3 regions of the Bradyrhizobium sp. CB82 genome follow, and region 3 is predicted to be linked to each of the others. Evidence: predicted binding sites of a transcription regulator. Region 3 holds the regulator's gene; each other region holds the start of a gene.
What was found. The regulator PhoB, encoded in region 3, activates phosphate uptake and scavenging genes when phosphate is short. The targets are predictions, from matches to a motif close to TGTCATNNANCTGTCAT.

Region 1: QA640_RS24895 (glycerophosphodiester phosphodiesterase family protein) is a predicted target of PhoB. The motif match lies at 1,381-1,397, and genes of this name have one in related genera.
Region 2: QA640_RS21195 (RNA degradosome polyphosphate kinase) is a predicted target of PhoB. The motif match lies at 1,367-1,383, and genes of this name have one in related genera.

Annotation. Positions count from the first base shown of each region.
Region 1 is NZ_CP121650.1:5,107,553-5,111,790, reverse strand. It holds gene adh (aldehyde dehydrogenase) at 1-1,258, shown strand, start outside; gene QA640_RS24895 (glycerophosphodiester phosphodiesterase family protein) at 1,490-2,878, shown strand; gene pdhA (pyruvate dehydrogenase (acetyl-transferring) E1 component subunit alpha) at 3,045-4,067, shown strand; gene QA640_RS24885 (pyruvate dehydrogenase complex E1 component subunit beta) at 4,097-4,238, shown strand, end outside.
Region 2 is NZ_CP121650.1:4,398,123-4,402,360, reverse strand. It holds gene QA640_RS21205 (CDP-alcohol phosphatidyltransferase family protein) at 1-517, shown strand, start outside; gene QA640_RS21200 (DnaA/Hda family protein) at 626-1,303, shown strand; gene QA640_RS21195 (RNA degradosome polyphosphate kinase) at 1,459-3,648, shown strand; gene ppx (exopolyphosphatase) at 3,664-4,238, shown strand, end outside.
Region 3 is NZ_CP121650.1:8,804,462-8,808,699, forward strand. It holds gene QA640_RS41730 (aspartate aminotransferase family protein) at 1-748, opposite strand, end outside; gene QA640_RS41735 (GcrA family cell cycle regulator) at 1,207-1,719, shown strand; gene phoB (phosphate regulon transcriptional regulator PhoB) at 1,799-2,506, opposite strand; gene phoU (phosphate signaling complex protein PhoU) at 2,521-3,237, opposite strand; gene pstB (phosphate ABC transporter ATP-binding protein PstB) at 3,249-4,067, opposite strand; gene pstA (phosphate ABC transporter permease PstA) at 4,064-4,238, opposite strand, start outside.

The DNA of each region.
Region 1 (4,238 bases), 3.7 Mb from region 3:
CGACCGCATGGAAGAGAATCTCGAGCGGCTCGCGATCGCCGAGACCTGGGACAACGGCAAGCCGATCCGCGAGACCCGTGCCGCCGACCTGCCACTGGCGATCGATCACTTCCGCTACTTCGCCGGCGTCGTGCGCGCCCAGGAAGGCTCGATCGGCGAGATCGATCACGACACGATCGCCTATCATTTCCACGAGCCGCTCGGCGTCGTGGGCCAGATCATCCCTTGGAACTTCCCGCTGCTGATGGCCTGCTGGAAGCTCGCGCCTGCGCTCGCCGCCGGCAATTGCGTGGTGCTCAAGCCCGCCGAGCAGACGCCGGCCTCGATCATGGTCTGGGCCGAGATCATCGCCGATCTGTTGCCGCCCGGCGTCCTCAACATCGTCAACGGCTTTGGCCTTGAAGCCGGCAAGCCGCTCGCGTCCAGCCCGCGCATCGCCAAGATCGCCTTCACGGGCGAAACCACGACGGGCCGGCTGATCATGCAATATGCCAGCCAGAACCTCATTCCCGTCACGCTCGAACTCGGCGGCAAGTCGCCGAACATTTTCTTCAAGGATGTCACCGCCGAAGACGACGATTTCTTCGACAAGGCGATCGAGGGCTTCGTCATGTTCGCTCTGAACCAGGGCGAGGTCTGTACCTGTCCGAGCCGCGCGCTGGTCCATGAGGACATCTACGACCGCTTCATGGAACGGGCGCTCAAGCGCGTCGCCGCGATCAAGCAGGGCGATCCGCGCGATGCCGACACCATGATCGGCGCCCAGGCCTCCGGCGAGCAGTTGGAGAAAATTCTTTCCTATATCGACATCGGCAAGAAGGAAGGGGCGAAGGTCCTGGCCGGCGGTGGCCGCGCCAGCCTCGGCGGCGATCTTGCGGGCGGCTACTACGTCCAGCCGACCGTGTTCCAGGGCCACAACAAGATGCGGATCTTCCAGGAGGAGATCTTCGGCCCCGTCGTCTCGGTCACGACCTTCAAGACCGACGACGAGGCGCTCGCGATCGCCAACGACACACTCTATGGCCTCGGTGCCGGTGTCTGGAGCCGCGACGCCAATCGCTGCTATCGCTTCGGCCGCGCTATCCAGGCAGGCCGGGTCTGGACCAACTGCTACCACGCCTATCCCGCGCATGCGGCGTTCGGCGGCTACAAGCAGTCGGGCGTCGGCCGCGAGACGCACAAGATGATGCTCGACCACTATCAGCAGACCAAGAACCTCCTGGTCAGCTACAGCCCGAAGAAGCTTGGCTTCTTCTGATCGTCGGCGAGGGCGGCGCAACCTTGCGCCGCCCTTTTTCGAACTATGCGAGATAGCGCTGGATGCGTCGCCAACGCGCGCATGTCCCCGTGCATTCAGGAGCTTTTGTCGACCCAGCCCACCGTCATCCGTCTGTCAGAAATTTGCGACAAGAAGACGAGGCGCCGACTTTATTCAGCTCGGTCCTTGTGGCATTCGAAGCGATGCTGCGCAAAAGATGGAGGCACGGCCATGAAGCACAGTCGTTCACAACTGAATTCTCGTGTTGGAGCGGTGCTGCTCGGTGCCGCGGCTTTGGCGTTCCTCTCACCGTCGATGGCTTTTGCACAGACCGGCTCGGCGCCAGCCGGCGCCAAGAACCTCCTGACCCTTGACGGAAAGCCGCCATTGATCCTCGGGCATCGCGGCCTGCCGGGGCTGGTGCCCGAAGAGACCGAGGCATCGTATGACCTTGCCGCGGCCCTCGGAACCGACGCGCTCGAAGAAGACCTGCACCTCACCAAGGATTGTGTATTGGTCGCGCGTCACAACCCTTGGCTGGGCGACAATACCAACATTGCCGAAGTGGCGAAGACCAATCCGGCGGTTGCGGCCCGCAAGCGCACGGTGCCCGGTGTGCGCGTCAAGGCCCCATCTTCCGCCAGCACGCCTGCTGACTACCTCACGGATCTCACCGATCCGGCCGACCCCAAATCGGTGCTGAAATCGCTGATCGTGGACGGCGAGGACCATACCAATGATTGGTCGATCACCGACTTCACCATGGCCGAGCTGAAGGAGTGGGTCGCCGGCACCACCTATGATGCGGCCAACGAAAGGCCGAAGGTCTTCAACGGCAAGTTCCCGATCGTCAGTTTCCAGGACATTATCGACATCGCCAAGGCCAAGAGCAAGGAGACGGGGCGTCCCATCGCCGTCTATCCGGAAACCAAGAATCCCACCTGGAACAATGCTCAGGCGATCGCCAATGGCTGCGGCGGGCCCGGCAGCCACCCGCTCGAGGATGCCCTGATCAAGATCATCAAGGACAACGGCCTCAACGCGAAGGAAGCTCCCATCCTTGTTCAGAGCTTCGAGCCCGGCAGCCTGAAATATATGCGCAGCCGTGGCCTGGAGACGCGGCAGGTCCAGCTCATCGATGGCAACGGTGTCGACTTCAGGAACGGGAAGGTCCTTAACGACAACATCACCAATTCGCGTCCATTCGACTGGACGGTTGCAGGTGACGCGCGCTTGTACGATGCGATGCTAACCTCTGAAGGTCTTGCGGAGATCAAGACCTACGCCGATGGCATCGGTCCGTGGAAGCCTTATATCGTTCCGCTCAGGATTTCTCCGTGGAAGGACAGCAATGCCGACGGCACTCCCTACAAGGGATCGACGCCGGAGGCTTCGACCCAGGAAGCAACCAGCCTCGTTGCCGACGCGCACAAGCTCGGCCTGTTCGTGCACGTTTTCACTTTCCGAAACGAGAAGAAGTATCTGGCTGGCGACTATCACGGCAATCCAAGCCTTGAATATCTAAAATTCTTTCGTCTCGGCGTGGATGGGGTCTTTACCGACTTCACGCATACCGGAGTTGATGCCCGGGCAGCCTACTTGCGAGAGCTGGGCTGGTGAGGCCGGCCCGGGGAGCAATTGTTGCCCGATCGGCGCCAAAGATTTTGCAATATTTCGGTCAGGTTGCAGTGCGGCATAATGAATGTCGCGCGATGTCGCAGCGGTGCTTTCGCACGCGATTGAGTTAGGTTAGAGAGGGCTTAGTTTTCTCTGACCCGGAATTCCAATGGCCGCACCCAAGAAAGCCGCCGCAAGCGCTCCACAGGACAAAACCAACGGCGGTTCGCCCCCGGAATTCACCAGAGAGCAGGAGCTCAAGGCGCTCCGCGACATGCTCCTGATCCGGCGGTTCGAGGAGAAAGCCGGCCAGCTCTACGGCATGGGCGCGATTGGCGGCTTCTGCCACCTCTATATCGGCCAGGAGGCCGTGGTGGTCGGCATGCAGATGGCGCTGAAGGACGGCGACCAGGTCATCACCGGCTATCGCGACCACGGCCATATGCTGGCCACCGGCATGGAGGCCAACGGCGTCATGGCCGAGCTCACCGGACGCCGCGGCGGCTATTCCAAGGGCAAGGGCGGCTCCATGCACATGTTCAGTGTGGAGAAGAAGTTTTACGGCGGCCACGGAATCGTTGGCGCCCAGGTCTCGCTCGGCGCGGGCCTCGCTTTCGCCAACCACTATCGCGGCAACGACAACGTCGCAGTCACCTATTTCGGCGATGGCGCGGCGAACCAGGGCCAGGTCTATGAGAGCTTCAACATGGCGGAGCTCTGGAAGCTTCCGGTGATCTTCGTCATCGAGAACAACCGCTACGCCATGGGCACGGCGGTGTCGCGCGCCTCGGCGCAGCAGGATTTCTCCAAGCGCGGCCTGTCGTTCAACATCCCCGGTCATCAGGTCGACGGCATGGATGTCCGCGCCGTGAAGGCCGCGGCCGATGAAGCGGTTGCCTGGTGCCGCGCTGGCAAGGGCCCGGTGATCCTGGAGATGCAGACCTACCGCTACCGCGGCCACTCGATGTCGGACCCTGCAAAATACCGCACGCGCGAGGAGGTCGAGAAGATCCGCCACGACCAGGATCCGATCGAGCAGGTGCGCAACCGCCTCCTGGCCGCCAAGGTAAGCGAGCAGGATCTGAAGGCGATCGACGCCGAGGTCCGCGACATCGTCAACGCTTCCGCCGATTTTGCCCAGCATGATCCCGAGCCAGATGCTGCCGAGCTCTGGACCGACGTTTACCGCTAAAAGCGCGCAAGCTTTCTTTTGGAGTCGATATGCCAATTCAAGTGCTGATGCCCGCGCTGTCGCCCACGATGGAAAAGGGCAACCTCGCCAAATGGCTGAAAAAAGAGGGCGAGACGATCAAGTCGGGCGACGTGATCGCCGAGATCGAGACCGACAAGGCGACCATGGAGG
Region 2 (4,238 bases), 4.4 Mb from region 3:
GGGCCGCATCATGCTGGTCCCAATCATCGTCTGGGCCATCGTGTCGAGCCAAATGGAAGTGGCGTTCGGTGTGTTCCTGATCGCCGGGATCAGCGACGCCGTCGACGGCTTCCTGGCCAAGCGCTTCAACATGGCGAGTGAGCTCGGCGCCCTGCTCGACCCGCTCGCCGACAAGGCGCTGCTGGTCTCGATCTATATGGCACTGGGGATCTGGGGCGCCATCCCGCGCTGGATCGTGATCCTGGTGGTCTCCCGCGACATCATGATCGTCGCAGCCGTGATAGTGTCCTGGCTGTTCGACAAGCCGGTCGCCATGAAACCCCTGATGGTGTCGAAACTGAATACCGCAGCCCAGGTGGCATTCGCAGCCTTGGTGCTGGCCGCACTCGCCTTCGGCTTCAGGCCGGAGCCCTATGATATCATCCTGATGGGCCTCGTCACGGTCTTCACGCTCACCTCGGTTTCGCTCTACCTCGTGGAGTGGCTGCGGCACATGAGTACGATCGAGGCGAAATGAGCGCGGACCGGCCCCGCAAAAGGCCAACTCGCAACCGATAGGTCCTTTGGCGCCAAACCCTTTGGCACAGGTTTTTGGCCGGCTCGCCCGGCATGGAGCAAAGCAAGCGTGGCAGGCCGCGTTCATCCCCGACAATTGGCGTTTTCGCTTCCGCATGCGGAGAGCCTCAGCCGGGACAATTTTCTCGAAGGCCCCGCCAATGCCGCCGGTCTCGCCCTGATCAATGGCTGGCCCGAATGGCCGAACCGGATCATGTGGCTGGCCGGGCCCGAAGGCTCAGGCAAGAGCCACCTTGCCGCAATCTGGGCCGAAGAGGCCGGCGCCCGCTCCACCACCGCCAATGCGCTGACCGCGGCCGCCGTGCCTGGGGCGCTCGCCACGGGCGCGCTCGTCGTCGAGGACCTGAAAGCGAAGGACCTCGACGAGCGCGCGCTCTTCCATCTTCTGAACCTCACGCGCGAGGACGGGGCCTATGTCCTGATGACCGGCCGCGATTTACCGGCGGCGCTGGATATCGAGCTGCGCGACCTCCGCTCGCGCTTACGCGCTTTGCCGGTGGTGTCGCTCCTGCCCCCGGACGACCAGCTTTTCCGCGGCCTGATCGTCAAGTTCTGCGCCGACCGCCAATTGAGCGTCGATGAGAGCGTGGTCAGCTATCTCGCCACCCGCCTGGAGCGCTCCTCCGCCGCGGCGCGGCGGGCCGTGGAGCTGCTCGACAGCGAAGCCCTGCGGCTCGGCCGGCCCGTGACCCGGTCGCTGGCCGTCGAATTGCTGCGCGACGCCTGATCTGTTCCAGGGCATGGACTGTTCGCCGCGGCCGCTTGACGGCGCCGAGCGGCGGAACATCAATGTCATCGAAACGTCATCGCACTAACACATGCTCTGCGCCGGTTTTGCGCATAAGTCGCAAGATGAGGCGAAAGAAGATGGATCGACTTCTCATGGACTCCGCGCAAGCCATTGAACTCAAAGAAAAAGAACCGGAATCAGCAGGCCTGCCGGCGATCGCCACGAGCCCCGAGCGATTCATCAACCGCGAGCTTTCCTGGCTGCATTTCAATCGCCGGGTCCTGGAGGAATCGGTCAACCCCCACCACCCGGTGCTGGAGCGGGTGCGATTCCTGTCGATTTCGGCAAATAACCTTGATGAGTTCTTCATGGTCCGCGTCGCCGGCATCAAGGCGCAGGTCCGTGAGGGCATCCCCGAGCGCAGCCCGGACGGCCTGACCCCGTCCGAGCAGCTGGCGCTGATCAACCGCACCGTCTCGCAGCTCGCCAGCGACCAGCAGGCGATCTGGCGCGATCTGCGCGGCACGCTCGCCGACGTCGGCATCGTGCTCGTCGACGGCAAGGACGCCACCAAGGCGGAGAAAACGTGGCTCGAGGACCACTTCCTTCACAACGTCTTCCCCTTGCTCACACCGCTCGCGATCGATCCCGCTCACCCCTTCCCGTTCATCCCGAGCCTCGGCTTCACCATCGCGCTCCAGCTCACGCGCGCCGCCGACGGCAAGCAGATGAACGCGCTGATCCGCATGCCCGGCAAGATCGACCGCTTCGTCCGCCTGCCGGCGGACGGCTTGGTGCGGCTGATCTCGCTGGAACAGATGACCGCCCTGTTCATCAACCGGCTGTTCCCGGGCTACAACGTCCACGGCCAGGGCGCCTTCCGCATCATCCGCGACTCCGAAATGGAAATCGAGGAAGAGGCCGAAGACCTCGTGCGCGTGTTCGAGACCGCGCTGAAGCGCCGCCGCCGCGGATCGGTGATCCGCCTCGAGGTCGATGCAAAGACGCCTGAACAGCTGCGCAACTTCGTGCAGCACGCGCTTTCGGCCGACGACGACGAAGTGTTCCTGGTAGACGGCGTGCTCGCCATGAACGAGCTGTCGCAGCTCACCCGCCTCGACCGGCCCGACCTCGAATTCACCCCTTACGTGCCGCGCCATCCCGAGCGCGTGCGCGAGCACGGCGGCGACATCTTTGCCGCGATCCGGCAGAAGGACCTCATCGTCCACCACCCCTACGAATCCTTCGACGTCGTGGTGCAGTTCCTCCAGCAGGCCGCACGCGATCCTGACGTCGTCGCGATCAAGCAGACCCTCTATCGCACATCCAACAACTCACCGATCGTGCGTGCGCTGGCCGAGGCCGCCGAGGCCGGCAAGTCGGTGACGGCACTGATCGAGCTCAAGGCGCGCTTCGACGAGGAAGCCAACATTCGCTGGGCACGCGACCTCGAGCGCGCCGGCGTGCAGGTCGTCTACGGCTTCCTCGAGCTGAAGACCCACGCAAAGCTGTCGATGGTCGTGCGCCGCGAGGGCGGCAGCCTCACCACCTATGTTCACACCGGCACCGGCAACTACCATCCGGTGACCGCGCGCATCTACACCGATCTCTCCTACTTCACCTCGGACCCGACCATCGGCCGCGACGCTGCGCGCGTGTTCAACTTCATCACCGGCTATGCCGCACCTAGCGACCTCGACAAGATGGCGGTGTCGCCGCTGACGCTGCGCAAGCGCATCATCGAGCACATCCAGGGCGAGACCGCGCATGCGCGGCACGGCCGGACCGGTGCGGTCTGGATGAAGATGAATGCCCTGGTCGACCCTGATATCATCGACGCGCTCTATGAGGCATCTCAAGCCGGCGTCCAAGTCGAGCTCGTGGTGCGCGGTATCTGCTGCCTGAGGCCGGGTATCCCCGGCCTGTCGGAGAACATCCGCGTCAAGTCGATCATCGGGCGCTTCCTCGAGCACGGCCGAATCTACTGCTTCGGCATGGGCCAGGGCCTGCCGAGCACGAAAGCGGCTGTGTATATCTCGTCAGCCGACATGATGCCGCGCAATCTCGACCGCCGTGTCGAGGTGCTGTGCCCACTGCAAAATCCGACGGTGCATCAGCAGGTTCTCGAACAGATCATGGTCGCGAATCTGAAGGACAATGAGCAGAGCTGGCAATTGTTGCCCGATGGATCGTCAACGCGTATGAAGGCCGCGAAGGGCGAGGAGCCCTTCAACGTGCACAATTACTTCATGACAAATCCGAGTCTGTCCGGCCGTGGAAAGTCGCTCAAGGAATCCTCACCGCGGCGTCTCACGCGCCGGAACGAACGCCATCAATCCTGACCGGAGATTGTTGCCGTGACACGGCCGCGCAAACGTGGCGCAAGCGTCGCGGTGATCGATATCGGCTCCAACTCGGTCCGTCTCGTCGTCTACGAGGCGCTCGCGCGCAGCCTCATTCCGATCTTCAACGAGAAGACGCTCTGCGGCCTCGGCCGGGAGGTGCAGAGCACCGGTCTGCTTGCGCCGGACGCGGTCGACAAGGCGCTGACTTCGCTGAAGCGATTTCGGGCGCTGTGTCGCGTGATGCAGGTCGGGCGCGTCTTTGCGATCGCGACCGCCGCGTGCCGCGACGCCTCCAACGGCCCCGACTTCATCGCCAAGGCGGAGCGCATCTGTGCGGTAAAGATCGAGATCCTGTCGGGCCCGCGCGAGGCGCGACTCTCGGCGCTCGGCGTCATCTCCGGCATCCATCATCCCGACGGCATTGTCGGAGATCTCGGCGGCGGCTCGCTTGAGCTCGTCGAGGTCCACCGCAACAGCGTCCGCAGCGGCGTGACGCTGCCGCTCGGCGGACTCGCCCTGCAGGATCTCGCGCACAAATCGTTGAAGCGCGCCGACCGCATCGTCCGCGAGGAGCTCGACGCCGTAGC
Region 3 (4,238 bases):
CGAGTGCTTTCGCGAGCGACATCACGTCCGGGGTCACGCCGAGGCGGCGATGCGCGAAGAGATCGCCGGTGCGGCCCATGCCGGTCTGCACCTCGTCGAAGGCGAGCAGAAGGCCATGCTCGTCGCAGAGCTGGCGCAGAGCACGATAGAAGGCGGGAGGCGCCGAGCGCACGCCACCCTCGCCCTGGATCGGCTCGATCAGGATGCCCGCGGTCTGCGGGCCGATGGCCTTCTTGACGGCTTCGAGATCGCCATGCGGCACCTGGTCGAACCCGTCCATCGGCGGACCAAAACCTTCGAGATATTTTGCAGCCCCCGTGGCGGCGAGGGTTGCCAGCGTGCGGCCATGGAAGGCCCCCTCGAAAGTGATCATGCGGTAGCGCTCGGGATGACTCTTGGAGGCGTGATAGCGGCGCACCACCTTGATCACGCATTCCATTGCCTCGGCGCCGGAATTGCAGAAGAACACGAAGTCCGCAAAGCTCTCGTTGCAGAGCCTGACCGCGAGCTTCTCGCCATCAGGGCTCTGGAACAGGTTCGACATGTGCCAGAGTTTCGTGGCCTGCTCCTGCAAGGCCTTGACCAAAGCGGGATGCGCGTGGCCCAGCGCATTCACGGCGACGCCCGAGGTGAAGTCGAGATAGCGCTCGCCATTGGTCGCGACCAGCCAGCAGCCCTCGCCGCGCTCGAAGCCGAGCTCGGCCCTGGCGAAGACGGGAAGCAGATGCGTCGCGGCGCTGTTGGTCATGACGGTCACTTGAATGTTGAGGCCGGCTCACGAGACTGCGTTGCGCAGCGCATCATTGACCTGCCCGGAAAACGAAACGTGCCGCCTTTTAAGGGCGGCACGTGTCACTATTTTATGCTTGGAAAAACCGCTGTCAATGCCGCCAGAAGGCCCTGTAGGCCACGCGACCCGTAGTCTTGCGGTGGTGATTTTGAGGGGTTTTTACTACGGAACATGTGGACGCGGAGCCGCAGACTCTTGCGCGGGAGTCACGCCATATTGTAGCGTTTCCCCTGTCAGATACGACATCTCGTGCAGCAGTTCTGATCCTCTAAGTCCTCCTGTACCGGCGTAACGTTCGGGTGCCTCGATCGCGCCCGGCGAGCCTTAAGGGATTCTGGCAGCACGGGTTTTTCGAGGCTTAGACATCGCCACGCGGCCCAAGGATTGGCTGACCGTGCGGCGAAGGAAAGGGTGCAATGACGGTTTTGACCTGGTCCGACGATCGCGTCGAGCAATTGAGAAAGCTCTGGGAAGCCGGGCTTTCGGCCAGCCAGATCGCTGCCGAGCTCGGAAATGTGACGCGCAACGCCGTAATCGGCAAGGTGCACCGGCTGGGCCTGTCCGGCCGCGCCAAGAGCCCGTCCTCGGCGGCTCCCCGGCCGCGCAAGGCGCGCCCAGCACAGCACATGATGCGGGTGAGCCGCCCGATTGCCCGCGGCAACACCGCACTCGCGCAGGCCTTCGAGGTCGAGGTCGAGCCCGACCCGATCACCTATGACAATGTCGTTCCGATGAGCCAGCGCCTGTCGCTGCTCGAGCTCAACGAAGCGACCTGTCACTGGCCGGTCGGCGATCCCTCGAGCCCGGACTTCTTCTTCTGCGGCGGCAAATCGCTCTCGGGGCTGCCCTACTGCGCGCAGCACTCGCGCGTCGCCTACCAGCCGGCAGCCGATCGCCGGCGCGCACCGACGAAGCCGGGTACGCGCTGACCCTGTCACAAACGGCAACGTCCCGGCTTTAGGCCGGGACGTTCGGTCGGGAGATTCAGCGCGCCTCCGGCGCGCTTTTTTACGTCTGCTCGGCCTTCGCAAACCGATCATCCAGCGCGTAGCCGGCGCCGCGGACGGTGCGGATCGGGTCCTGCTCGCGGCCGAGATTGAGCAGCTTGCGCAGGCGGCCGATGTGGACGTCGACGGTGCGCTCGTCGATATAGATGTCGCGGCCCCAGACGCTGTCGAGCAACTGCTCACGCGAGAACACCCGGCCGGGATGCTCCAGGAAGAACTCCAAGAGGCGATATTCGGTCGGGCCGAGGTCGATCGGCCGTCCGGAGCGCGCGACGCGGCGCTTCTCGCGGTCGAGCTCGATGTCGCCATAGGCGAGCACGGTGGCAAGCCGCTCGGGGCTCGCGCGCCGCAGAAGCCCCTTCACGCGCGCGAGAAGCTCGGGCACGGAGAACGGCTTGACGATGTAGTCGTCGGCGCCGGTGGCAAGCCCGCGCACCCGCTCGCTCTCCTCGCCGCGCGCGGTGAGCATGATGATCGGCAGCTGCTTGGTCTCGGGCCTCGTACGAAGCCTGCGACACAACTCGATGCCGGACAGACCCGGCAGCATCCAGTCCAGCACGATCAAATCGGGGATGTGCTCCTTGAGACGGGTATCGGCGTCGTCGCCGCGCATCACCGTCTCGACATCGTAGCCGTCGCCTTCGAGGTTGTAGCGCAACAGCTCGGTCAGCGCTTCCTCGTCCTCAACAACCATAATGCGTGCGCCCATGGCGTCGTCGCTCCTTAAGTATTCGGCACGGTCGTGGCGAAGGTCGTCATGTCGCCCTTCGGACGCTTGTCCGCGATGGCCTGACCTTCGATCATATAGAAGACGGTTTCGGCGATGTTGGTCGCATGGTCGCCGATCCGCTCGATGTTCTTGGCACAGAACATCAGGTGGATGCAGAACGAGATGTTGCGCGGATCCTCCATCATGTAGGTGAGGAGCTCGCGGAACAGCGAGGTGCAGATCGCGTCGACCTCCTCGTCGCCCTTCCACACCATCATCGCCGCCGGCAGGTCATGCGCGGCATAGGCGTCCAGCACCGACTTGACCTGCTGCTGCACGAGGTCGGTCATGTGTTCCAGACCGCGGAACAGCTTTAGCGGGTGGAAATCGGTCTCGAGCGCTGCGACGCGCTTGCCCATGTTCTTGGCGAGGTCGCCGATCCGCTCCAGGTCGGTCGCAACGCGCATGGCGCTGACGATCTCGCGCAGGTCGACCGCCATCGGCTGGCGGCGCGCGATCGTGAGCACGGCGCGCTCCTCGATCTTCTTCTGAAGCGCATCGATCTCGGCGTCGGTTGCCACCACGCGCTGGCCGAGCGCGACGTCACGGCGGATCAGCGCATCGACGGAATCGACGATCATGCGCTCGGCGAGGCCGCCCATCTCCGCAACGAGCCGCGTAAGCTCCTGGAGATCGGTGTCGAAAGCCTTTGCGGTATGTTCGGAAGCCATTTCCTGTCTCCTCAGCCGAAGCGGCCGGTGATGTAGTCCTGGGTGCGCCGGTCGCTGGGCGACGTGAAGATCTTGCTGGTCTCGTTGAACTCGATCAGCTCGCCGAGATACATGAAGGCGGTCTTGTCGGAGACGCGCGCCGCCTGTTGCATGTTGTGAGTGACGATCGCGATCGTGTAGCTCTCGGCTAGCTCCTGGATCAGCTCCTCGACCTTGGCAGTCGAGATCGGATCGAGCGCCGAGCATGGCTCGTCGAACAGGATCACCTCGGGACGCACCGCCACGGTGCGGGCGATGCAGAGGCGTTGCTGCTGGCCGCCGGAGAGCGACAGGCCGGAGGCGTTGAGCTTGTCCTTGACCTCGTTCCACAGCGCGCCGCCGCGCAGCGCCTTCTCGACCCGGTCGTCCATCTCGGATTTGGAGATCTTCTCGTAAAGGCGGATGCCGAAGGCGATGTTCTCGTAGATCGTCATCGGAAACGGCGTCGGCTTCTGGAACACCATGCCGACCCGGGCCCGCAGCAGGTTGAGGTCGAGCTTGGGGTCGAGGATGTTGGTCTGATCGAGCATGAGCTGACCGGTGGCGCGCTGCCCCGGATAGAGATCGTACATCCGGTTGAAGATGCGCAGCAGGGTCGACTTGCCGCAGCCGGACGGACCGATGAACGCCGTGACGCGGTTGGTGCCGAGCGTCAGGTTGATGTTCTTCAGCGCATGGTGCTCGCCGTAATAGAAATTGAGGTTGCGCACCGTCACCTTGGCCGGAGCCTCAGGCAGTATCGGCGGCGCCTGACGCCCGGTGGAACCTACGGAAACGGACAGATCGCTCATTTTGCAGTCCTCTCGGCGCCGAGGATGCGCGCGCCAATGTTCAGTGCAAGCACGGTCAGGGTGATCAGCAGCGCCCCGCTCCAGGCCAGCTGCTTCCAGTAGGCGTAGGGGCTCTGCACGAAATTGTTGATGGTGACCGGCAGGTTCGCCATCGTCTTGGTCAGGCTCAGG